3 regions of the Bacillus sp. CPT56D-587-MTF genome follow, and region 1 is predicted to be linked to each of the others. Evidence: riboswitches for the same ligand, from Rfam matches in the RefSeq annotation. Region 1 holds a riboswitch; each other region holds the start of a gene.

Region 1 (7,674 bases):
CCAATAACAGAAACGTTATTCTCACCATACGCTCTCGTTCCAGTTATTATTTTTCTCATTACGATGCCTCTCATTAATAAAGCGATGCATCCAGATGAAAAACATACGATTACAGTAGATCCTAGCGTGTTCCATGAAGAAGCTGCTGCTCAAGAAGTAGAAAAAAATACGTTCGCTGAAAAGATGGAAAATAGCATTATTATTACACTTTGCGTTGGATTGTTAGGTCTCATTTATATTTTCAATTACTTTTATACGAAAGGATTTAATCTTACTCTCGATATCGTGATTTTTATGTTATTAATTGCTGGACTTATTTTCCACCGCACTCCGATTCAGTATATTCGCGCTTTTTCAGACTCTACGAAAAGTGCCTCTGGCATTTTACTTCAATTTCCGTTTTACGCAGGAATTATGGGCATGATGATTGGAGCAAATAGTGAAGGACTTTCACTTGGAGGAGCTATTTCTAATTTCTTTATTAGCATTTCAAACGAATCAACTTTCCCGCTCTTTACTTTTTTAAGTGCTGGTATCGTTAATATTTTCGTTCCATCTGGTGGCGGTCAATGGGCTGTGCAAGCACCAATTATGATTCCAGCTGGCGCTGAACTTGGTGTACCTGCTGCAAAAACAGCAATGGCAATTGCATGGGGCGATGCTTGGACGAATTTAATTCAACCTTTCTGGGCATTACCAGCATTAGCGATAGCTGGTTTAGGTGCTCGTGACATTATGGGATTTTGTGTTGTGAACTTACTATATGCGGGTTTTATCATTAGTCTATGTTTCTTATTTATTTAAACAAAAAGCTAGTTTTATACTAGCTTTTTTACATAATAAATCACTTATTTCCCACGCAATTTATAATCTTCTCCCACTCTAACTCCGTAAGATGTAATGACTCAAATGCAAAAAAATCTTCGCAAATTTTTCCGATCAGGTGTGGATGTTCCCTCAAAAAATTCCACTGTAACGCTTTAGGAAGAAAATATGTTTCATATTCTTTACTTCCCCTTACTACCTGATCAACTTCTCTTTCACAAATTCCTCTTATTAAATAATCATTTCTTAACTCTATTTGAATTTGCTGAAATGTTTCGCTGCATTTTTTCAATTGAAGTAAACACGTAACATACTTCCGAAAAAGTTCGCCATCATACTGAACACAGTTTATAATACGATCGACTTCATTCATAATGCACGAGCCTTTTCTTCTATTTGTAATAACCATTTCTCACGCTTTGATACTTTACTCGTTTTCACAGATTGAAACACTGACCGTTTTATATCGCGAATGCCACAAAAACGTAAAATACCTCTCTTCATCATAATCCAATCTGCTGATCGATATAACAATGCGACGTACCATAGAGGCGAGTCTAACGTATTAATAACCCATGCTTTTTTCCCTTGCAATAATCCTTTCGGCAGAGCCCCTTCATATTTATAAGCAAATCCAGCTACGAAAATACGATCGATAAATCCTTTTAAAATTGCTGGCATCCCCCACCACCATATTGGATAGATGAATAGAAGTGTATCTGCTTCTTCTACTAACGTTCTATACCGAGCTGTTTCCTCTTCATTTACTAAATCGCGTCTTTTCTTCTCTTCATTAAATACGAGGACTGGATCAAATTGTTCTTTGTATAAATCAAGTACGGTAACTGAATGATTTGTTTCCTGTAGTCCTTTTTGCACATGATTGAAAATCGCCGCGTTAAAACTTGAAGGGTTAGGATGAGCATATATAATTAGTACGTTCACTACAAAACAACTCCCTCTATACGTTAAAGTTTCTCCTTCTTTAATAACTTCTCTACAATTTGTACGTTTTTCGAACTTTGCAACAATCGATTTAATAATATAAGTAACTCTTCTTTTTCTAAATCTTTCAGTTTCTCTTTAACTGCACTCTCACCAGCACCTTGCATATCATAAACAACTGCCGCCATATGTTTACAATAATTTTCATAGGGACACTCACAGTTACTTTCTGAAAAATCTTCGAGATCGATAACTACTTCATAATCCCCTGCATTTCCAGTAACGAAAGCAAACACTTTTTTATCTTGTATTTCAACATCTTCTACATGCCCATCTTCATAATATTCATATCCCTTATCTACAATGTACTTTGGGATCCATTTCGTTATATCTTTTAATAAGTAAGCGTACATAATTGTACCCCTTCCTTTAATTCCCTTTTGACTTCAAAAATCCTGCATGTTATTCTAATTACTGTTAAGTAGCAAGTCTACGTGACAAAACGACTGACACCTATTCGGCGAAGGTGTCTCTTTTCATTTGCAGCCGATATGAATTGCCTCTTTCAGGCACATTCAATTTTTGACACTACACACTCAACACCATTCCCTGTATCAGGCTGCTTTAGCAGTCTTTTACTCTACATACTCCGTTATTTTAAGAAAAAAAGAGAGCTTAGCTCCCTTTTCTCGCCTTATACAATACCCCTTTTTCAGCATAGAGATATTCATCAGCTAATGTAATTTTCCCATCCAGTTTTAGTTCGTCTAATAATCTTGATAAATAAAATTGATGCAACATCTTTTTCGTGAATTTTCCTTCATGATGCGAAACGATATGTTCTTGAATATCTAACAATGATATCGGCTTATCTTGCTCTATCATATATTCATAAACTGTACTACGCAGTTTTACGTATTTTTCGAGTGTCACAGTAATGCGCAACCCCTTTCTTCTTAATATAAATTTTCGTAATCGGTTTTTTTGCAATAAAAAAACCTCTCCGATAAGAAGAAGTTACGTATATATCTTCGTCTTATCTCCCAGAACAAATATGTTCTGCTGGAATTAGCACCTGCATCGCGGTTGCTGGGTTTCATCGGGCCAGTCCCTCCACCTCTCTGGATAAGAAAATATTCACTTAATTCTTACTATACGTAATTCCACTTTAATTGTCAAACAAATATAATAAATATAATAAATATAATAAATATAATAAATATAACAAATTATATTTTCTTCCTTACTGTTCATACTACCCATATACGAACATGCAAGGAGGATTATGAAATGCATCAAAATGCTCGCGGATATGTACAAGATTCTTTTCAATCATTACAAGAAGCTAAAAATTGTTTAGAAGAAGCGCTCGAAACAGTTGAAAAAGATTTTAATCGCGCTCGTATTGAACAATCACTTTATGCTGTTGAACAAGCTATTCAACGTTGCGAGTACACCGTTCACATTTTAGAAAAAGATTAAAAACTTCCCATCAATTGATGGGAAGTTTTTTCAAATGGCATACTTCATAATTATTGCCGTTATGATTAAAAAATATACAGAATTAGCAATTTCTAAAATTCCTACTTTTTTAATAGAAATTTTTTTGCCATACAACACAATTGCTCGAATGACACTTGGTATAAAAATAAGAGAACACCACGGATTAATCACAAATATGATTATCGTTAATACGATATGATATCCCCAAGATATAAGACGATACTTCGGGTTATTTTTTTCACGAATCATCGTTTTCACATAGAACGTACTACCTAAAAAGTATAAAAATGAAATAAGCGCAATGAATAATGCTGTATGATCGATTTGCTTCATTGAAAAGGAATAACTAATTAACCCACCGATACAAAACACAATAATCGCACAAATATCATTTAATAGTGCTCTTTCATTTTTTTGACGAGCGTAATACATATTCACTATAAATAATGGAATCATTACTATTACGAATAAAAGAATTCGCCACTCATATAATAAAGAAATCATCCCAAATAGGAACGCAATAAGAAAATAAATAATGGAAACTTGTAAAAACTCTTTTTTTCGTCTTTGCTTTATGTACGTAAGAAATGGGTACGTAGCTAAATAGATAAAGAACCACGCTAAAAACAATGGAATATGATAAATAGTAGGTTTCCCAAGTATGACACTTAATAAAAAAGGAATAACAAGCATGGCCCATGCACCATGTTGCTTCGGAATAACTAACTTCATTAACTATACACCTCCCTTTTGAAAAAAGTTCTCACCTACAATTATACAAATAATTTTATATAATAGCGGATGCATATTGAATCGATTTTTTGACAAAAAAATGCTCCTTACATTATGTAAGAAGCATGAAAGAGGCAAACGAATATGTAAGTCGCGACCCTACCTTATATGAGTATGCTTTTCTATGTCACGTTATGCTCATCTAATATACCGTATTTCTTTTTAAATCTTGTAAGAATCGTAATCCATGAAGTACTAAATAGTAATAAGAAAATAACATTCGAAATCGCATGGCTCAAATCAAAGTAAAAACTTGCGATATAATACGAAATGACAGTTTCCCATGTTGCTTCTCGTATAAAACCGAGAAGGCCCCAGAAATTCATAATCCAGCCAAATAAAAAGCCAACAATTACTCCGTAAAGAAGTCTTCCCCATAGCTTTTTCATAAAAAATGTATTACGAAGTAAACCTGCTATAAAACCAATCATGCCCCACGAAAACATTTGCCACGGTGTCCATGGACCTTGTCCTAAAAAAATATTAGATACGATTGCTGCTGTAGCACCAATCATAAAACCAGTTTCACTTCCAAATACAATTGCAGAAACGATAATGACAAAAGAAGTTGGTTGTACACTTGGTAAAATAGAAAATGGCACCCGGCTTACTGCTGCAATTGCCGCTAATACAGCAACGAGAACAATTTCACGTGAAACAAACGCCTTTCTTTCAAAACGGATATAGAAAGGTAACATAATAACCGCTAATAGAAACAAACTACTTAACATGTAATAACCGTCCATAACAAGTGTCGTAAAGAGTAATGTGCCGATTATTACTGCAAAGATACATATTATGAATGCAACATATTGTTTGGACAAGCTTCGTACACATCCTCCCACGTTAATGCATATGGCAATTCTTTTCGAATGAATCGATTAATAGATGTTGTATAAAAGAAGTTGCCGCTAAAAAATTCTTTCGGTGCATCATTCATAATGACTGTTCCATCAAATAACATCATACATTGATCCACGTATTTCGCTGCAAACTCAATATCATGCGTTGCCATTACAATTGTTGTACCTTCTTTTTGCAGCTTCCTAAATAGTTCTCCTACTCTTTCTTTCTTCCATGGATCCAATCCCTTTGTCGGTTCATCAAGTAATAATAACGTTGGCTTTGATAATAACGTTGTACATAACGCAAGTAATTGTTGCTCTCCTCCGCTACAATCATGCGGATGGCGTTCTTTAAGCGAGTACAACCAAAACTGTTTTAGCGTATCTTCTGCTATTTCTTTTCCTTGTTCTCCATATAATTCACGCGCACGTTCATAAACCTCGTCCCATACTGTATCAAATGTAAAATGGTAATACGGATGCTGCGATACATACCCAATACTTTTAAACCGTTCTTTCGAATCGATTTTATGTACCACTTTTCCGTTCCACTTTACTTTTCCTCTTCTCGCTTTTTGTAATCCTGCTAAAATCGTTAACAGTGTAGACTTACCTGTACCGTTCTTCCCAACGAGCGCTACCCATTTTCCTTTTTCAATTGGAACTGATAAATCACGTAAAATAAGCGGACTATTTTTTTCATATTGGAACGAAATATGCTCTGCGCTTAAAATTACCTCTTGCTTTTCACTTTGTGCTATTGGGTCATTTACATATGATATCGCTGCAAAATCATTCATTTTCATTTGCGCCTCTCGCACTGTAAACGGAATATCTCTCACATTCCACTCTAAAAATAGCCTTGGAATTTGCGGAATAAATGGACGGAATGTTTCTACTCCCCACATATCCGTAATAACAATTTTAGGACTACCATCATACATAATACGGCCATTATCCATACAAACAACGCGTGTTGCAAGCGGGATAACTTCATCTAAACGATGTTCACTTAAAATAATCGTAATTCCAAGTTCTTCATTAATCCGTTTTAATAATCCTAAAAACTCTTTTGCAGCGATTGGATCTAACTGCGCTGTCGGTTCATCTAATAATAGCAATTTCGGCTGCATAACTAATACCGCAGCTAAATTGACAAGCTGCTTCTGCCCACCAGATAACGTATGAACAGATTGATGCAATAAATCTTGAAATCCTAAAAAGCTAATAAGCTCTGCTATTCTTTTTTGAATAATATGTGATGGTAATCCGATATTTTCTAAAGAAAATGCTAATTCTTGAATCACTGTATCCATAACAATCTGGTTTTCTGGGTTTTGAAATACCATCCCAATTTCTTGGGCAGATAACAAATCAGCTACTTCCTCTATTAAAACACCCTCATAAAATATCTCTCCAGAACGCGTACCAATTGGAAGTAACTCCTTTTTAAAATGTTTTAATAACGTCGTCTTCCCAGATCCCGATCCTCCAGCAAGTGCAATAAACTCACCTTTTTGAACAGAAAGAGAAATATGCTGTAACGCTTTTTTATTTTCATCAGCATATACAAATGATAAATTGTTTATTTCTGCATGCGCCACCATATCCATTCCCTTCCTTCCATCATAATTGGTAAACTAATAAACAGTGTAAATAATACAAACATCATTCCATCGTATTGCTGGAATAAAATAGATTCGACTTTCGGATAAATAATCAATTTCCCTCCGCCATAATTACTACATACAATAGCAGCTATAAATAAAATGATTAAATAACTGAGCGTATACCAATCACGCCTTTCCATTCTATAGCGAATATACGTCGTACGCTTCGTTACACCAAATCCACGAGCTTGCATAGAATCTGCCGTTTGCAGTGCATCTTCTAATGAACAAATTAATAATACTTGCAGCAATTGCATACCATTTTTGACGCGTTCTATTATCGAACCTGAATCTACCTGCACACCTTTCGTTTTTTGGACGAGTGTGATTTTCTTTAATCGCCTTATAAACAAAGGAACAAATCTCACTGTAATCATCGTTAACAATGCAACTTTCGGTGAAATTCTTGAAAACAAATATAAAAATTTATGACTGGAAATAATATCATTGTATGACGCAAACGTAAACATAACTGCAACTAGTAATAACCCCATTACTATTCCAAACATAATCGCCTCAAGCTTAATACGGCTATCACCTAACCAAAATAACGTAGTTCGACCTCTATGCGTTAATAACGAATTAAATAAAATTACCATAAAAAAGAAAACAATTGTGCTCGGTAGCATCTTTCTTATCTTTTCGCTATTTCCTTGCATCACATTTAACATAATAATTAATACTATTGCTCCAATTAAAAAAAGAGGATGAAGACACATCATACATAGTATCATCACCCCGATATAATAGAAAAAATTCACAAAAGGATGTAAAGAAGAAAAACTTATTTTCATAGCCCTTTACCGAATGCCTTTCTTATTGTAATACGTATACCCACTCAATTGTATCTCCTGGTTTTACCGTAGCTACACCAGCACTATGGTTTGGAAAAGCACCGTTCACACGATATTTCCATCCACTAGTATCCGCAATATCTTTTTCATATAAATCATTAATACCTTTTACATAAATACTATCTCTAGATCCGCTTGCATCAACATCTAATCCTGTACGTTGTAATACTTTATACACAGTATCGCCATCTTGTACATCCATCTTTTTCGCACCCATTATATATCCGTTATTTCCTTTTA
Region 2 (7,674 bases), 2.6 Mb from region 1:
TTCATTTTGAATACGGTATTATCATGGGATTATCAATGATCTTAGGTGCTTATTTTGGATCGAAGTTTGCGGTTCAAAAAGGTGTTGGATATGTAAGAACTTTATTTTTATTAGTTACTATATTATTGATCGGGAAAAATGTTTTGGAATATACTCATATTTTGTAGATTCATACGCATGTATGAATCTCTTTTTTTTATTATATTTTAAAAATTTATTATATTTTAAAAATTTATTAATTTTTAAAATATAAGTCTAGGAATATTTGAATAAATCTAAATTATCGTGTAGAATAATGTTGTAAAATGTAAACGTTTTTCTAAGGGGAGGCTAAAAAAAATGGTAGTAGCATACAAACATGAGCCATTTACAGATTTTTCAGTGGAGGCTAACAAATTAGCGTTTGAAGAAGGTTTAAAGAAAGTAGAATCTTATCTTGGACAAGACTATCCATTAATTATTGGGGGAGAAAAAATCACTACAGAAGACAAAATTGTTTCTGTAAACCCTGCAAATAAAGAGGAACTTGTTGGTCGTGTTTCAAAAGCAAGCCGTGAGTTAGCTGAAAAAGCAATGCAAGTAGCGGATGAAACATTCCAAACTTGGAGAAAATCAAAGCCAGAAATGCGTGCAGACATTTTATTCCGTGCTGCAGCAATCGTTCGTCGCAGAAAACATGAATTCTCTGCTATTCTTGTAAAAGAAGCAGGTAAGCCATGGAATGAGGCAGATGCTGATACAGCAGAAGCAATCGACTTTATGGAATATTATGGTCGTCAAATGTTAAAATTAAAAGACGGTATTCCAGTAGAAAGCCGTCCAATTGAATATAATCGTTTCTCTTACATTCCATTAGGAGTAGGTGTTATCATTTCTCCTTGGAACTTCCCATTCGCAATTATGGCAGGTATGACAACAGCTGCTTTAGTTTCTGGTAACACAGTATTACTAAAACCAGCTAGTACAACTCCTGTAGTAGCAGCGAAATTTATGGAAGTATTAGAAGAAGCTGGCTTACCAGCTGGCGTAGTAAACTTCGTTCCAGGTAACGGTTCTGAAGTTGGTGACTACTTAGTAGATCATCCTCGTACACGTTTCGTAAGCTTCACGGGATCTCGTGATGTAGGTATCCGCATCTATGAGCGTGCAGCGAAAGTAAACCCAGGACAAATTTGGTTAAAACGTGTTATCGCTGAAATGGGCGGTAAAGATACAATCGTTGTTGATAAAGAAGCAGATCTTGAATTAGCAGCTAAGTCTATCGTTGCATCAGCATTCGGATTCTCAGGACAAAAATGTTCTGCATGTTCTCGTGCAGTAATCCATGAAGATGTATATGATCATGTATTAAATCGTGCTGTTGAATTAACAAAAGAATTAACAGTTGCTAACCCAGCAGTATTAGGTACAAACATGGGTCCTGTTAATGACCAAGCTGCATTCGATAAAGTAATGAGCTATGTTGCAATTGGTAAAGAAGAAGGTAGAATCTTAGCAGGTGGCGAAGGAGACGATTCAAAAGGCTGGTTCATCCAACCAACAATCGTTGCTGACGTTGCAGAAGATGCTCGCTTAATGAAAGAAGAAATCTTCGGACCAGTAGTAGCATTCTGTAAAGCGAAAGACTTCGATCATGCACTTGCAATTGCAAATAATACGGAATACGGTTTAACAGGTGCTGTTATTACTAACAACCGTGACCATATTGAAAAAGCACGCGAAGACTTCCACGTTGGTAACTTATACTTCAACCGTGGATGTACTGGTGCAATCGTAGGTTACCAACCATTCGGTGGCTTTAACATGTCTGGTACAGACTCTAAAGCTGGTGGACCTGATTACTTAGCACTTCACATGCAAGCAAAAACTACTTCTGAAACTTTATAAGAAATAGTAGAGGAGCTCTTCACAGAATGTGAAGAGCTCCTTTTAAAATTGAAATCCTATATATTACCATCGTTCGAAGGGAATGAGCTAAAACCTATTAATAGCGGGATAAACATGTGAACAGAAATAAAATGATGAGAAAAGTTGACTTATTAGTCATATTTTTTAGTATTCATTTTGAGAATTTCCTGTATAATACAATTTGAAAGAAAATCTATGGTTCGACAAGGAACACTCCTTTCGGTTTTGCTCACTGAAAGGAGTGTTTTTTTATGTAGCTAAAAATTCTTGCGTGCTTATTACATTTGCATATACGCCATTTAAACTAGCTAAAATTGTATTGTGAATGTAAACAGCTGGTATAGTAGCGTTCTTAAAAGACAGGTCTTTTGTAGCACAAGCATCATGTATAACGGTACATTGAAAGCCAAAATCGAATGCAGCCCTTACTGTAGCATCGATACACATATGAGTCATCATCCCACATACAACGACATGTTCAATATTTAAACGTTTTAATTGCTCTAGAAGATTAGTTTCTCGGAAGCTATTTGGATAATGTTTGACTATAACTGTTTCTTCTCTAAGTGGACGTACGCTTTCGTGAATATGTACACCTTCTGTATTAGGTAGGAAAAAAGTAGCGTCATCTTTTATAGCTACGTGTTGGATATGAAAAATAGGTTCGCTGTTTGTTCTAAAGTGTTGTAATAACTGATTAGCATATTCGCTTGCTTCTACTGGATTACGCAATTCCATCTTTCCATTTGGAAAATAATCGTTTTGAATATCGATGAGTAAAAGAGCTGTTTTCATATATTTATCTTCCTCCGAGTTTCATATTCAAATAAATTTATTCAATTCGTAGAGAAGATTCTCCTGTTTAAAAATATGAGGAAGAAGAATTTTAAATAACCTTGAAAGTTACTATTTTCTCATGAATTTTCATCTGAAAATTTTAATAAAGGAATAATTAATATTTTTCTAAAAAATGTATTGACTCTTATTATTCTGAGTTCTATAATGAGAATTAATTAAACGACAATTAAATCGATACATTCTTATCCAGAGAGGTGGAGGGACTGGCCCTACGATACCTCAGCAACGGGTTTTTTTAATACCGTGCTAACTCCAGCAAGCCATATAAAGGCTTGGAAGATGAGAAGATGTGAACGAGTACATATAAGTGCTCTCCTTCTTATCTTTATGGTTGATAAGAAGGAGAGCACTTTTTATTTTACCTCGAAAGCTCTGCTTCAAGTTTTTACAGCATATAGGAGGGGAAAAAATGATTTCTTTTAACAATGTAAGTAAAGTGTATGAATCAGCTGGGCAATCTGTTCATGCGGTGGAGGATGTAACATTATCAGTTGAGAAAGGCGAAATTTTTGGCATTATTGGTTTTAGTGGCGCTGGAAAGAGTACGTTATTACGCTTAGTAAATATGTTAGAGAGACCGACGGCAGGAACGATTTCAATAGATGATAAAGATATTACATCATTATCGACGAAAGAATTACGTAAACTGAGACAAAGAATCGGAATTATTTTCCAAAGTTTTAATTTATTTAATTCAAGAACAGTATTTGGAAATATTGCTTATCCATTAAAGTTAGCGAAAGTACCAAAGAATGAGATAAAAGAAAGAGTAAATGAACTGCTGAAGTTTGTAGGGTTAGAAGATAAAGCAAACTATTACCCAGAGCAGCTATCAGGTGGACAAAAGCAGCGTGTGGGCATTGCTAGAGCACTTGCGACATCGCCAGATATTCTTATATGTGATGAGGCAACATCAGCCTTAGATCCAGAAACAACGACAGAAATTCTAAACTTATTAAAGAAAGTAAATAGAGAATACAATTTAACAATTCTTCTTATTACACATGAAATGCATGTTGTGAAAGAAATTTGTCACCGTGTAGCTGTAATGGAGAAGGGAAAAGTTATTGAAGAAGGAAAACTGTTTGATGTTTTCACGCAACCAAAAACAAAGACGACTCAAAACTTTGTACGTTCTGTCATTAATGATCATTTACCGGAAAGTGTTCTAGCGAAAATTCAAAATGGTGGTCAAATTTATCGTCTAACATTTACTGGTGAGGAGACAGGACAGCCGGTACTATCATATATCGCAAAAAACTATAACGTCGATGTAAATGTACTGTACGGAAATATTATTGAACTTCAAAATGTGCTATTTGGAAATCTTCTTGTAGAGTTGCAAGGGGAGCAGAGGGAAATTCAAAAAGCATTACAACATCTAAGACTGCAAGTGCAGCTGAAGGAGGTAGAAGCTCATGCGAGTTGATTGGAGTATATTTTGGCCGCGCATACTAGATGCGACGGGGGATACCCTCTTAATGGTAATTGTAATCCTTATATTTGCTACAATTCTTGGTATACCTCTAGGTTTACTTTTATATGTAACGAGAAAAGGAAACTTTTTAGAAAATAAATGGGTCTTTTCTATTCTTAACATCATAATTAATACAATTCGTCCGGTACCATTCATTATCTTTTTAGTAGCGTTAAGTCCACTAACGAGAAGTGTTATCGGAACGACGATTGGAACAGCAGCAGCAATTTTCCCGATGACGTTAGTCGCATCAATTGGTATTGCTAGAATGGTTGAAACAAACCTTGTTTCCGTTCCGAAAGGAGTAATTGAAGCAGCGCAAGCAATGGGCGCCTCGCCAATTAGAATTGTTTTTGAAATCCTTGTACCAGAAGCGTTAGCGCCATTAATCTTAGGTGTCACATTTATGACAGTTGGTTTAATTGAATTTTCTGCAGTTGCTGGGCTTGTCGGTGGTGGCGGTCTTGGTGATTTAGCAATGACATATGGTTATCAACGTTTTGATACATCAGTTATGTTCGTAACGGTCGTGTTACTTATTATTCTCGTACAGATAGCTCAAAATTTAGGGAATTACTTTGCGAAAGTCTTGTTACGCAGATCATAAAAAGGAAGAGAGGAAAAGAAAATGAAGAAAATTTTAGCATTTGCATTATCAGCGATTGTAGGAGTCTCAGCATTAAGCGGCTGCTCAAGTGGAGACACGGGTGCAGGAGCGAAAGAAAAAGTAGTTCGCGTCGGTGTAACTGGAACGGATGGAGACGCTTGGGAAATTTTGAAGAAAAAAGCTGAAAAAGAAGGGATTAAGATTAAACTGGTGGAGTTCTCCGATTACACAACGCCAAATAAAGCGTTAGCTGATGGAGATATTGAACTAAACTCATTCCAGCATATTGCGTTCTTAGAGCAATTTAAAAAGGAACATAAGTTAGATATTACAGCTGTTGGTACAACACAAATTGCACCAATGGGTTTATACTCTGAAAAATATAAGAAATCAAATGAAATCCCAGATGGTTCAGAAATTGCAATTCCAAACGATCCAACGAACCAAGCACGTGCATTAAAACTTCTTGATGCAGCTGGATTATTAAAGCTGAAAAAGGATTTTGGTCTATTTGGAGATCCAAGTGGTATTGCTGAAAATCCGAAGAAATTAAAAATTACACCGGTTATCGCACAGCAAACACCTCGTGTGTTAAAAGATGTAGCGGCATCAGTTATTAATAACGGTGTTGCTGGTCAAGCTGGATTAGATCCAGCGAAGGATCCTATTTTCTTAGAAGATCCAAAGAATGAAAATGCGAAGCCTTATATTAATATTTTCGCAGCTCGTACGAAAGATAAAGATGATCCAACACTGAAAAAAGTAATTGAATTATACCATTCAAAAGAAGTAACAGATGCAATTAAGAAAGAAACAAATGATGGTTCAATTTCAGTAGATCTTTCACTTGAGGAGCTTGAAAAAATCGTAAAATAATGATTGGGTTTAATGGACTAACAGAAGGAACCCCTCCGCTGTTAGTTCGTTCAACATATAAACTTAACAAACAAACCCTAATTCTGTACCTTCCAATTTTGTATAACGTAGAATCCAATGTTTGTTAAGTAGAGTAATGAACCAGGAGTTTTCCTGGTCTTTTTTTATGAATGAAAATAGCTAGCGAACAGTAAGGTAATCTGAAAAACCAATTGTTTAGATTGTTTTTTCAGATTAGGCAGAAAACTTTCTTTAAAATAGTATTCTTTTATGATAGATTTATAAATATAAAACTAGAATTTACATAAAAATCCATCATGGTAAATATACTTATCTATAATGGGTATACAGCTAACGAGGGGGAGAACGATGAGAAGACGTAATACGCAAGCGTTCACATTTTTAGCATGGACTTCATTTGTTTGTGCGCTTTCAGGTATGCTAATTGGGATTTATACGTTAGATGAAACGCTTAGTGTAAAAGGATACTATTTAATTGGAACATTATTTTTAACGATGTCTTGTTTTGTATTACAAAAAACAATTCGTGATAATGAAGAAGATAACGAGAGATTTCCAAAAAATAAACCGTTAGATAAAGAGTAAATTGTAAAGAAAGGCATTTGCCTTTCTTTTTTTATGTAAAAATGGCGTAAGTACGCTGTGTTGACTTGCTTGAAGTACTGAAAATTTGGTATCATCAATAGTATTGTAGATTGAACGATATATTATGGAGGTGGCCTAGCCGTGTCAAGAATTTCCGTTGAGAATGTAAAGCACGTAGCACATTTAGCACGTCTTGCAATTACTGATCAAGAAGCAGAAAAATTTCAAAAACAACTAGATGCAATTGTTACATTTGCAGAACAGTTAAATGAATTAGATACAACAGATGTAAAACCAACAACTCATGTATTAACTATGAAAAATGTTATGCGTGAAGATGTACCAGAAAAAGGTTTACCAGTTGAAGAAGTATTAAAAAATGCACCGGATCACAAAGATAATCAAATCCGTGTTCCAGCAGTATTAGAATAGAGGAGGGGAATTTCGATGTCATTATTTGATCATTCAGTATCAGAGTTACATAAGAAGTTAAACAACAAAGAAATTTCCGTTACGGATTTAGTAGAAGAATCTTACAAACGTATTGCGGATGTTGAAGATAACGTAAAAGCCTTTCTTACATTAGATGAAGAAAATGCACGCGCAAAAGCGAAAGAATTAGATGCAAAAATCGGCGCTGAAGATAATGGTTTATTATTCGGTATGCCAATTGGTGTAAAAGATAACATTGTAACTAACGGTCTTCGTACAACTTGTGCAAGCAAAATATTAGCAAACTTCGATCCAATTTATGATGCGACAGTTGTGCAAAAGCTAAAAGCTGCTGACACAATTACAATCGGTAAATTAAACATGGACGAGTTCGCAATGGGTTCTTCAAATGAAAACTCAGGATTCTACGCTACGAAAAACCCATGGAACTTAGATTACGTTCCAGGCGGATCTAGTGGTGGTTCTGCAGCAGCTGTAGCAGCAGGAGAAGTACTATTCTCTCTAGGTTCTGATACGGGTGGTTCTATCCGTCAGCCAGCTGCATATTGCGGTGTTGTAGGTTTAAAACCAACTTACGGACGCGTATCTCGTTACGGATTAGTAGCATTCGCATCTTCACTTGACCAAATCGGACCGATTACACGTACAGTAGAAGACAATGCATACTTATTACAAGCTATTTCAGGTATTGACCGCATGGATGCAACTTCTGCAAACGTTGAAGTTGGAAACTATTTAGCTGGTTTAACAGGCGATGTTAAAGGTTTACGCATTGCTGTACCGAAAGAATACTTAGGCGAAGGTGTTGGCGAAGAAGCTCGTGAGTCAGTACTAGCTGCTTTAAAAGTATTAGAAGGTATGGGCGCAACTTGGGAGGAAGTATCTCTTC
Region 3 (7,674 bases), 2.7 Mb from region 1:
GGTCAATTATATTTATATGAAATAAACCTTCAAAATGTAGTGGAATTTAAACAACATTTAAAAGAAAAAAGAACGAGTGTTGTGATTGATGTTTCAGGGGCAGATACAATTAGAGTATTAAGCTGCTGTAATGAACTAGGAATTTGTTATATTAACTCAGCCTTGGAAAATGAGGCAGTAGATCAGGACGATAGCTTAATTGGCTTTCAGCTTACGGAAAGATATACAAGGTTTGAGAAGGAGAAAGAGAAATTTACAAATACAAAAGCGATTATAGGTTCAGGTATGAATCCAGGTGTTGTTCAATGGATGGTTGTTGAGCTTATGAAGGAACGACCAAATGAAAGGCCAAGAGCATGTTATATTGTAGAACATGACACGTCATTTTTGAATGATACAGCACTTATAAAGCCACATACACTTTATGCTTCATGGGCAGTAGAGCGATTTTTAGATGAAGCAATCTGGAGTTATCCGATGTATATGAGCCATCATCGTCCTCTTTACTTTTATGAAGATGTATATGCTTCAGAGTATAAAGTGAAGTTAGGAGAAAAAGAATTCTATGGTTGTTTAATGCCACATGAGGAAGTATTAATTTTAGGGAAAAACTTTAATATGGAAGTTGGTTTTCTTTACCGAATTAATGAGTATACAACAAATATAATTAGACAGAACTTAGATCAAGTAGAAGATTTATGGAACTGGAATCGTAAAGTGTTTAATCCAGCGGAAGAAGAGGTTGCTGGAGAGGACTTGGTCGGTGTGTTACTCGTTTATGAAAATAGTGAGACATATATGTATAATGTGATGAATAGTAGCCAAGTTTTTCGTAAATATAAAACGAATGCAACGTATTTTCAGGTAGGGTGCGGGATTTATGCGGGCTTGTCCAGTTTACTTTTAGATCAATTTGAACAAGGTGCTTATTACGTTGAGGAGTTGTTATTAAATACAGAAAGTAAGTACGGTGAGTATTTAAATTTATATATGAAGGATTTTGTAATAGGGCATAATAATTTTACGGATGGATTGTTACATGACAGGGTAAGATGGATGTAAGTTGTTACCAAAAGGAAGGAGAGATCTCCTTCCTTTCAGTATTATAAGGTTAAATATTGCCCTGAAAGCAATTTCATACTTATACTTTAAGGAGATAACAATGAAAGTTTTTTGTATCGATCAAGGGGAGTTTTTATATGAATAAATACAAGAGCTTGATTTATGAAGAAAGAAGAGCCTTAAAGGTATTTATATTATTATTTTATATTATATTCTTTTTATATGACGCTATATATTATTTTGTATATCCTGCTATGAATATTAGTGGAACAGCGGTAGGTTGGCCAGAAGGTAGTCTTGGGATAGGTGTGCCTATATTTGTAATAGCATTATTTCCTATTTCTATATATCTTCAAAAAAGAGGGTATGTATATTCTGTAAAATATTTATTTTTATTTGGGTACATGTTTATCAATCTTGTGAATAATTTAATGATTTATTTGCGAACGGATAGACCTTTTGAACATGGCAGTATGGTAGAAATGTTATTAATTTTATTTGCCCCAGTTTTCGTGAATAGAAAATACTTTTATTTAGTGTCCTTTAGTGTAATTGGAAAGTACGTATTTTTCACATTGCTATTACAAGATTTAAAAGTGATAATTCCACTTGTTTTATGTGTATTTTATTTCATTATTTCACATTCTTTATTAAAACGATTTCAATCTTATGTAAGAACAGTGGTTGAAATGATGAACAATATGAAAGAGACGGAAAATTTAGCTGTGATTGGGACTATGTCTACAACAATTGCTCATGAAATTCGAAATCCGTTAACAGCGTTAAAAGGGTTTACGCAAATGCAAAAAGAAAGAAATCCAACTGATACGATGAGCTACGACATTATGCTACAAGAAATTGAAAGAGTCAATGGATTTGTTAGTGAATTGATGTTGTTAGGAAAACCAAAGCCAACAAATTATGAAAGGTGTAATATACGAGACATCCTTCTATATGTTGTGCATCTAATGGAAAGTTATGCAACGCAATATAGAGTTAAATGTCATTTACAAGTAGATGGGAATTTACCGGCTATAAACGGTGATGATAAGCAATTAAAACAAGTGTTATTAAATATCATTAAAAATGGAATAGAATCAATGCCAGAGGGTGGAGAAATTCATATCCGTGCATATCAAAAAACGCAAGGACATTTGTGTATTTCTGTTGAAGACCAAGGATTTGGTATAGAGAATGAGAAGTTAGAAAAAATTGGCAAGGCGTTTTACACAACAAAGGAGACTGGTACAGGACTTGGATTAATGATTACATATAAAATTATTAAGGAACATCAAGGGAGTATCACGATCCAAAGTAGTGTAGGAGTAGGAACGAAAGTAGAAATTTTTTTGCCGACCTTTTAATGTATTGGGAGAAAAGATTTTTCAGAAAAGTGTTCTTGTTGTGTAAATATAAACATTTTATAAAATGTTTCAAGAAGGGTTTTTTTTATAAAATACTTCGTTTATAATGGAGGAAAATATCGACATGAGATTGATTGCTCATGTAGCGGTTCAGTAGTGTTATGAAAAGATAAGAAGGGGTGCACACGCATCCTTTTTTCTATGCAGATATTATGAAAGAGGTGGTATGATGGAATTAACATTAAATTCGACTGTATGTTTACACACGATTCAATTTCGAAAAGAGCAAAAGAATTATATTGTAAAAGATACAATTACAGGAGAAAAATATGAAATGCCGCCACTTTGGATTGATGCATTGGCAATGATGCGTGACGGTTTTTTATTGGGGGAAATTGAGGAGAAATTAAAAGAAGAGTATCCATCCGAAGAAGTGAATATGTTAGCATTCACGAGGCAACTGTTAGAACTAGAACTTGTTGAAATGGTTGATGGAGAAGAGATAGCTTGCACAAAGAAGAAAGAGATAGATTGTTTAGCTTGGGTGCGTCCCCGTGTGGAACAATTCTTTCTTAATTTAAATAGAAAATATAGAAGCAAAGACCAATAGTGGCCTTTGCTTTTTTTATAGGCTATGTTTAAAAAATAACAGCAAATGCTCTTGCGAAAGCACCGTCACTATTTTTAATTTTTAAAGGTGCTGCTGAGAAAAAGAAACGTTTTGCTTCGATAGCATCTAGGTTTGTTAAATTTTCAATTAAGTAAATATTATTCCCTAGTAATATGTGATGAATCGGTGATGTTTCTGTTGTGACTTCATCAGGAGAAATGAAATCTAAACCGATAGATTTTACTTTTAATCGCACTAGTTCTTTAGCTAATTCTTCAGAAAGATAAAATGCTTCCTTTTCATAAGCTTCTGTATTCCATTTGGTGGATAGATTAGAATGAAAAATAACAATATCACCTTCTTTTATGTCAGTATTATGCAATACTGCCTTAGGTAATTTTCGCTCTTGAATATGTGTTACATCTATAAGAACAGCTTCGCCTACAAATTGATCTAGCGGTAATTGATCGATGGTCGTTGCGCCTGAAATGAAATGCGCAGGGGCATCACAATGCGTGCCAACATGAACGACAGAATGAAAATCTGTAACTTGATATCCTGATTCTTCAACACTTGTAACAGCTTCTAGTTGTATTTTAGGTGTTCCAGGAAATTGAGACATATTATTTTCAAATGTTTGTGATAAATCAATTACTTTCATTTTACATACCTCCAATATATGTTTTTCAAATAATAAAAAGCTCATCCTTCAGTATCAAGAAAGATGAGCTTTACATGCTAGTTGAGTTTTATCTTCCAAAATGCATTGCATTTTGCAGGAATTAGCACCTATTCAGTTTATATAAACTGAGGTTGCTGGGCTTCAAAGGGCCGGTCCCTCTGCCTCTCTTGATAAAGAAGTATTCAGTTTTTAAAATCGGAATTTTCCGATAGTTAAATTGTAATTCATTTCCTTTTTGCGTGCAATACAAAATAGGTATTCACCCAAATAAAGCTGCTCGCATATTGTAGCTTATGTAAATAGAATGCTGCGAAGGAGTGAGTGCAGTGACAGGAAATGTATTAAATTATTATGCTGGTGGTAATACAGCTAGGGGATTTCACAATTTATACGAAGAGAATTTAAAAGGATTAGACAGATTATTTATCTTAAAGGGTGGCCCAGGAACGGGAAAATCTTCTTTAATAAAGGCAATAGGTCGTGAATGGATTGAAAAAGGATATGATATTGAATTTTTACATTGTTCTTCTGATAATAAATCGGTTGATGGTGTAATTATCCCAAAATTAAAAGTAGGAATTGTTGATGGGACATCGCCGCATGTTATTGAGCCAAAAATGCCAGGAGTTGTTGAAGAGTATATAAATTTAGGAATTGCTTGGGACTCAGATAAACTAAGAAAGCAGAAGTTAGAAATTGAAAGATTTGTTTCAGAAGCAAGCAAAGCTTTTCAGTCTGCTTACGCACGTTTTAAAGAGGCATTGGTTATACATGATGAGTGGGAGAAGATATATATTGATAATATAGATTTTAATAAAGCAAATGAACTAACCAATCAGCTAATCCAGAAATTATTTGCAGATAAAAGCGGGAGACAATCGCTTGTAAAACATCGTTTTTTAGGAGCTGCTACACCGAAAGGAGCAGTTGATTTTGTTCCTAATTTAACAGAAGGGTTACCACATCGTTATTTTATAAAAGGGCGCCCAGGCTCTGGAAAATCAACGATGCTCAAAAAGTTAGCTAAGGCAGCTGAAGAAAAAGGGTTTGAAGTTGAAGTATATCATTGCGGATTTGACCCGAATAGTCTTGATATGGTTATCGTAAGAGAATTAGGCTTTGCAATTTTTGATAGCACTGCACCACATGAATATTTTCCAAGTCGCGAGGGTGATGAAATTATTGATATGTATGCCCTTATTGTTACGCCAGGGACTGATGAGAAATATGCGAAGGAAATTCGTGATGTTTCCATTCAATATAAAGCAAAAATGAATGAGGCGATGTCTTTCTTAGCGAAAGCAAAATCGGTTCGTGATAAATTAGAACGAATTTATATTGCTGCTATGGATTTTTCAATAGTAGATGCATATAAAGAGGAGATTCAAAAAGAGTTTGAACGAATTGCTGCTACTGTAATTGAAAAGCAACAATAGACGTTTCATTAGGCTGTCAGTAATTTCTGACAGTTTTTTTAGTATGTAGTAAAATTAATAGTGTATTGTCGAATTTCCAAGGAAATAATCAAAAAATGGAGATGTTATGAAATGAGAGAGAAAATCGAGTTGGAGTTAGAAAGAATTGAAAAAGAGAATGATGTAAAAATTTTATTTGCGGTGGAATCAGGGAGTCGTGCTTGGGGGTTTCCATCGAAAGATAGCGATTATGATGTTAGGTTTGTTTATATACATCCGGTAGAATGGTATTTATCAATTCATGACAAACGAGATGTAATTGAATATCCAATTAGTGATGATTTAGATATAAGTGGTTGGGATATTAAAAAGGCGTTGCAACTATTCGCGAAGTCGAATCCTGCTTTACTTGAGTGGATTCGATCACCAATTTTTTATTCGAAAAACTCTAATTTTCCAGAACTACTTCAACAGATGAGTGAGAAGAATTTTGATCCAAAAGCAACGATATATCATTATTTACATATGGCGTCGAAAAATTATCGTGAATTTTTGCAAGGTGAGAATGTAAAGCTGAAAAAGTACTTTTATGTATTACGTCCCATTTTAGCTTGTAAGTGGCTAGAAGAGAAAACGACTTTACCTCCTGTAGAATTTGATCGATTAATTACAGAATTATCATTAGAACGTAGCGTGTTAGATGAAATTGAAAAGTTGTTAATAAAGAAAAAAGCAGGTACTGAATTAGATGTTGGATTGAAAATTAAGGTGCTAAATCAATTTTTAGAAGAACAAATTCATTACTATCAGCAATATGTAAAAGGAATTGAAAAGGGATCAGGAATCGATATTGAGAGTTTAAATACATTGTTTCGAGATATGTTGTTTGAAGCATATGAAAAAGAGCACAAGTAAGTTTGTGCTCTTTTTATTTTGTAGGAATGAAGAAAACAGATATAGCTGCGATAAGACCTGCAAAGGAGAATAAGTAAAAATTCCATGCTAAGTCATATTGCATTGTCATAATAATACCGACGAGAATTGGGCTAGCAATTGCACCAACTCGGCCAAGCCCCAGTCCCCAGCCTAAGGAGGTAGCTCGGATATGTGATGGGAAGTATTGTGTTACATATGCATTTAATATTTGAGTAATACCGACTGATCCAATACCAGCAAGGCCAATTAAAAGATAAATGATTGTAACAGATGGTTTGATTGTTAATAGTCCGATACATATGGCTGCCATAAGATAAGAGATGCTAATAACAATTTTTGCTCCTATACGATCAGCAATTGCTCCAGCGAATAATGCGCCGATAGCTGCGGTAATATTTAGCATAAGTAGAAATGACAGACTAGACCCAAGAGGATATCCTGCCTGGCGCATCATCTGTGGTAACCAAGTGTTTAAACCATATATTAAAAACATTCCCATTATATAAGTGATCCAAAAAAGTAGCGTTGCTTTTATGTATTCTTTTGAGAATAAAGTAAAAAATCCATTTTTCTTTCGTATAGTAGATGGAGCTTGATGAGTTTTATCTTTTACATGAAATTCAATTTGAAAACGATTAAGAATTTGGTTCACTTCTTCTTGGCGATTACGTGATAATAAAAATTGAATGGACTCGGGTAAATAGCGAATAATGAAAGGAATGAGGAGTAGTGGAATCATTCCGATACCAAACATAATTCTCCATCCGAAATCTTCTAACATAAGCATGGACAAAATAGCACCTAACACGATACCTAAAGGATAGCCAGTAAACATAAGAGCATAAATAAAAGATTGCCTTTTTTTTGGTGAATATTCAACAGTAAGTGCTGAAGCTGTTGGGATAACACCGCCTAATCCGATTCCTCCTATAAATCGAGATAATCCAAATAACTCAGGAGAAGGAGCGATAGCCGCTAAACCCATTGTGATAGAAAAAAGTGCTAAACAGCATATAAGCGTCCATTTACGGCCAATTAGATCTGTAATCGTTCCAACTAGAATAGCCCCAATAAACATCCCAAATAAAGCATAGCTTGCAATTGTACCAGCATGCGCTGGTGATAGCGCCCAGCTTTTGTCTTCTAGGAGCTTTGGTAGAACGGCACCGTAAATACCTAAATCATATCCATCAGCTAAAATGGCTAGCCAACAAATAAAAACAACAAGTTTTGTAATAGAGCTTGGAAAGATAGTTTCTGTAGATTCTAGATGAGGTGGAGCTGAAGGTTGCATAATATTCACCCCTTTTAATTTGTAGATGAATATATTATTTTATTTAATGTTAATATTTTCCTCATTGTGTCGAATTTTATCTGAAAAGGGTTTATAACAAATAAAGAAGTTCAACAGTAATTTTGTTGAACTTCTTTATTTGTTTACTCATTATCAACTCGTTTTAACGGTCGATCTGCTGGGCCTTCAAGAACGTCTCCCTCAATTGAAAAACGAGAACCATGGCAAGGGCAATCCCAAGTACAATCACCATTATTCCATTCAACTTCACAGCCGAGATGTGTACAAGTTGTATCGACGATATGTAATTT

What was found. A riboswitch is a leader RNA that binds a small molecule or an ion and turns the genes downstream of it on or off. The one in region 1 is predicted to bind S-adenosylmethionine.
Region 2: linked by a shared signal. The riboswitch ahead of AC3WVZ_RS28480 (methionine ABC transporter ATP-binding protein) and the one ahead of AC3WVZ_RS14725 (hypothetical protein) in region 1 are both predicted to bind S-adenosylmethionine.
Region 3: linked by a shared signal. The riboswitch ahead of AC3WVZ_RS29010 (cyclase family protein) and the one ahead of AC3WVZ_RS14725 (hypothetical protein) in region 1 are both predicted to bind S-adenosylmethionine.

The regions. Positions count from the first base shown of each region.
Region 1 is NZ_JBYTEF010000001.1:2,859,759-2,867,432, forward strand. Features, by position in the region: gene AC3WVZ_RS14705 (short-chain fatty acid transporter) at 1-804, shown strand, start outside; gene AC3WVZ_RS14710 (hypothetical protein) at 845-1,198, opposite strand; gene AC3WVZ_RS14715 (NAD(P)H-dependent oxidoreductase) at 1,195-1,770, opposite strand; gene AC3WVZ_RS14720 (SWIM zinc finger family protein) at 1,794-2,183, opposite strand; gene AC3WVZ_RS14725 (hypothetical protein) at 2,446-2,703, opposite strand; SAM riboswitch class I at 2,804-2,902, opposite strand; gene AC3WVZ_RS14730 (hypothetical protein) at 3,061-3,252, shown strand; gene AC3WVZ_RS14735 (YwiC-like family protein) at 3,283-4,005, opposite strand; gene AC3WVZ_RS14740 (ECF transporter S component) at 4,188-4,889, opposite strand; gene AC3WVZ_RS14745 (ABC transporter ATP-binding protein) at 4,862-6,523, opposite strand; gene AC3WVZ_RS14750 (energy-coupling factor transporter transmembrane component T) at 6,496-7,374, opposite strand; gene AC3WVZ_RS14755 (DUF4430 domain-containing protein) at 7,397-7,674, opposite strand, start outside.
Region 2 is NZ_JBYTEF010000001.1:5,507,371-5,515,044, forward strand. Features, by position in the region: gene AC3WVZ_RS28465 (TSUP family transporter) at 1-167, shown strand, start outside; gene pruA (L-glutamate gamma-semialdehyde dehydrogenase) at 340-1,887, shown strand; partial or broken gene AC3WVZ_RS28475 (cysteine hydrolase family protein) at 2,138-2,703, opposite strand; SAM riboswitch class I at 2,946-3,052, shown strand; gene AC3WVZ_RS28480 (methionine ABC transporter ATP-binding protein) at 3,176-4,195, shown strand; gene AC3WVZ_RS28485 (methionine ABC transporter permease) at 4,185-4,850, shown strand; gene AC3WVZ_RS28490 (MetQ/NlpA family ABC transporter substrate-binding protein) at 4,872-5,726, shown strand; gene AC3WVZ_RS28495 (YiaA/YiaB family inner membrane protein) at 6,096-6,332, shown strand; gene gatC (Asp-tRNA(Asn)/Glu-tRNA(Gln) amidotransferase subunit GatC) at 6,474-6,764, shown strand; gene gatA (Asp-tRNA(Asn)/Glu-tRNA(Gln) amidotransferase subunit GatA) at 6,780-7,674, shown strand, end outside.
Region 3 is NZ_JBYTEF010000001.1:5,607,247-5,614,920, forward strand. Features, by position in the region: gene AC3WVZ_RS28995 (hypothetical protein) at 1-1,062, shown strand, start outside; gene AC3WVZ_RS29000 (ATP-binding protein) at 1,200-2,426, shown strand; gene AC3WVZ_RS29005 (hypothetical protein) at 2,656-3,036, shown strand; gene AC3WVZ_RS29010 (cyclase family protein) at 3,065-3,697, opposite strand; SAM riboswitch class I at 3,783-3,895, opposite strand; gene AC3WVZ_RS29015 (PRK06851 family protein) at 4,045-5,154, shown strand; gene AC3WVZ_RS29020 (nucleotidyltransferase domain-containing protein) at 5,266-6,048, shown strand; gene AC3WVZ_RS29025 (MFS transporter) at 6,062-7,363, opposite strand; gene AC3WVZ_RS29030 (FAD-dependent oxidoreductase) at 7,507-7,674, opposite strand, start outside.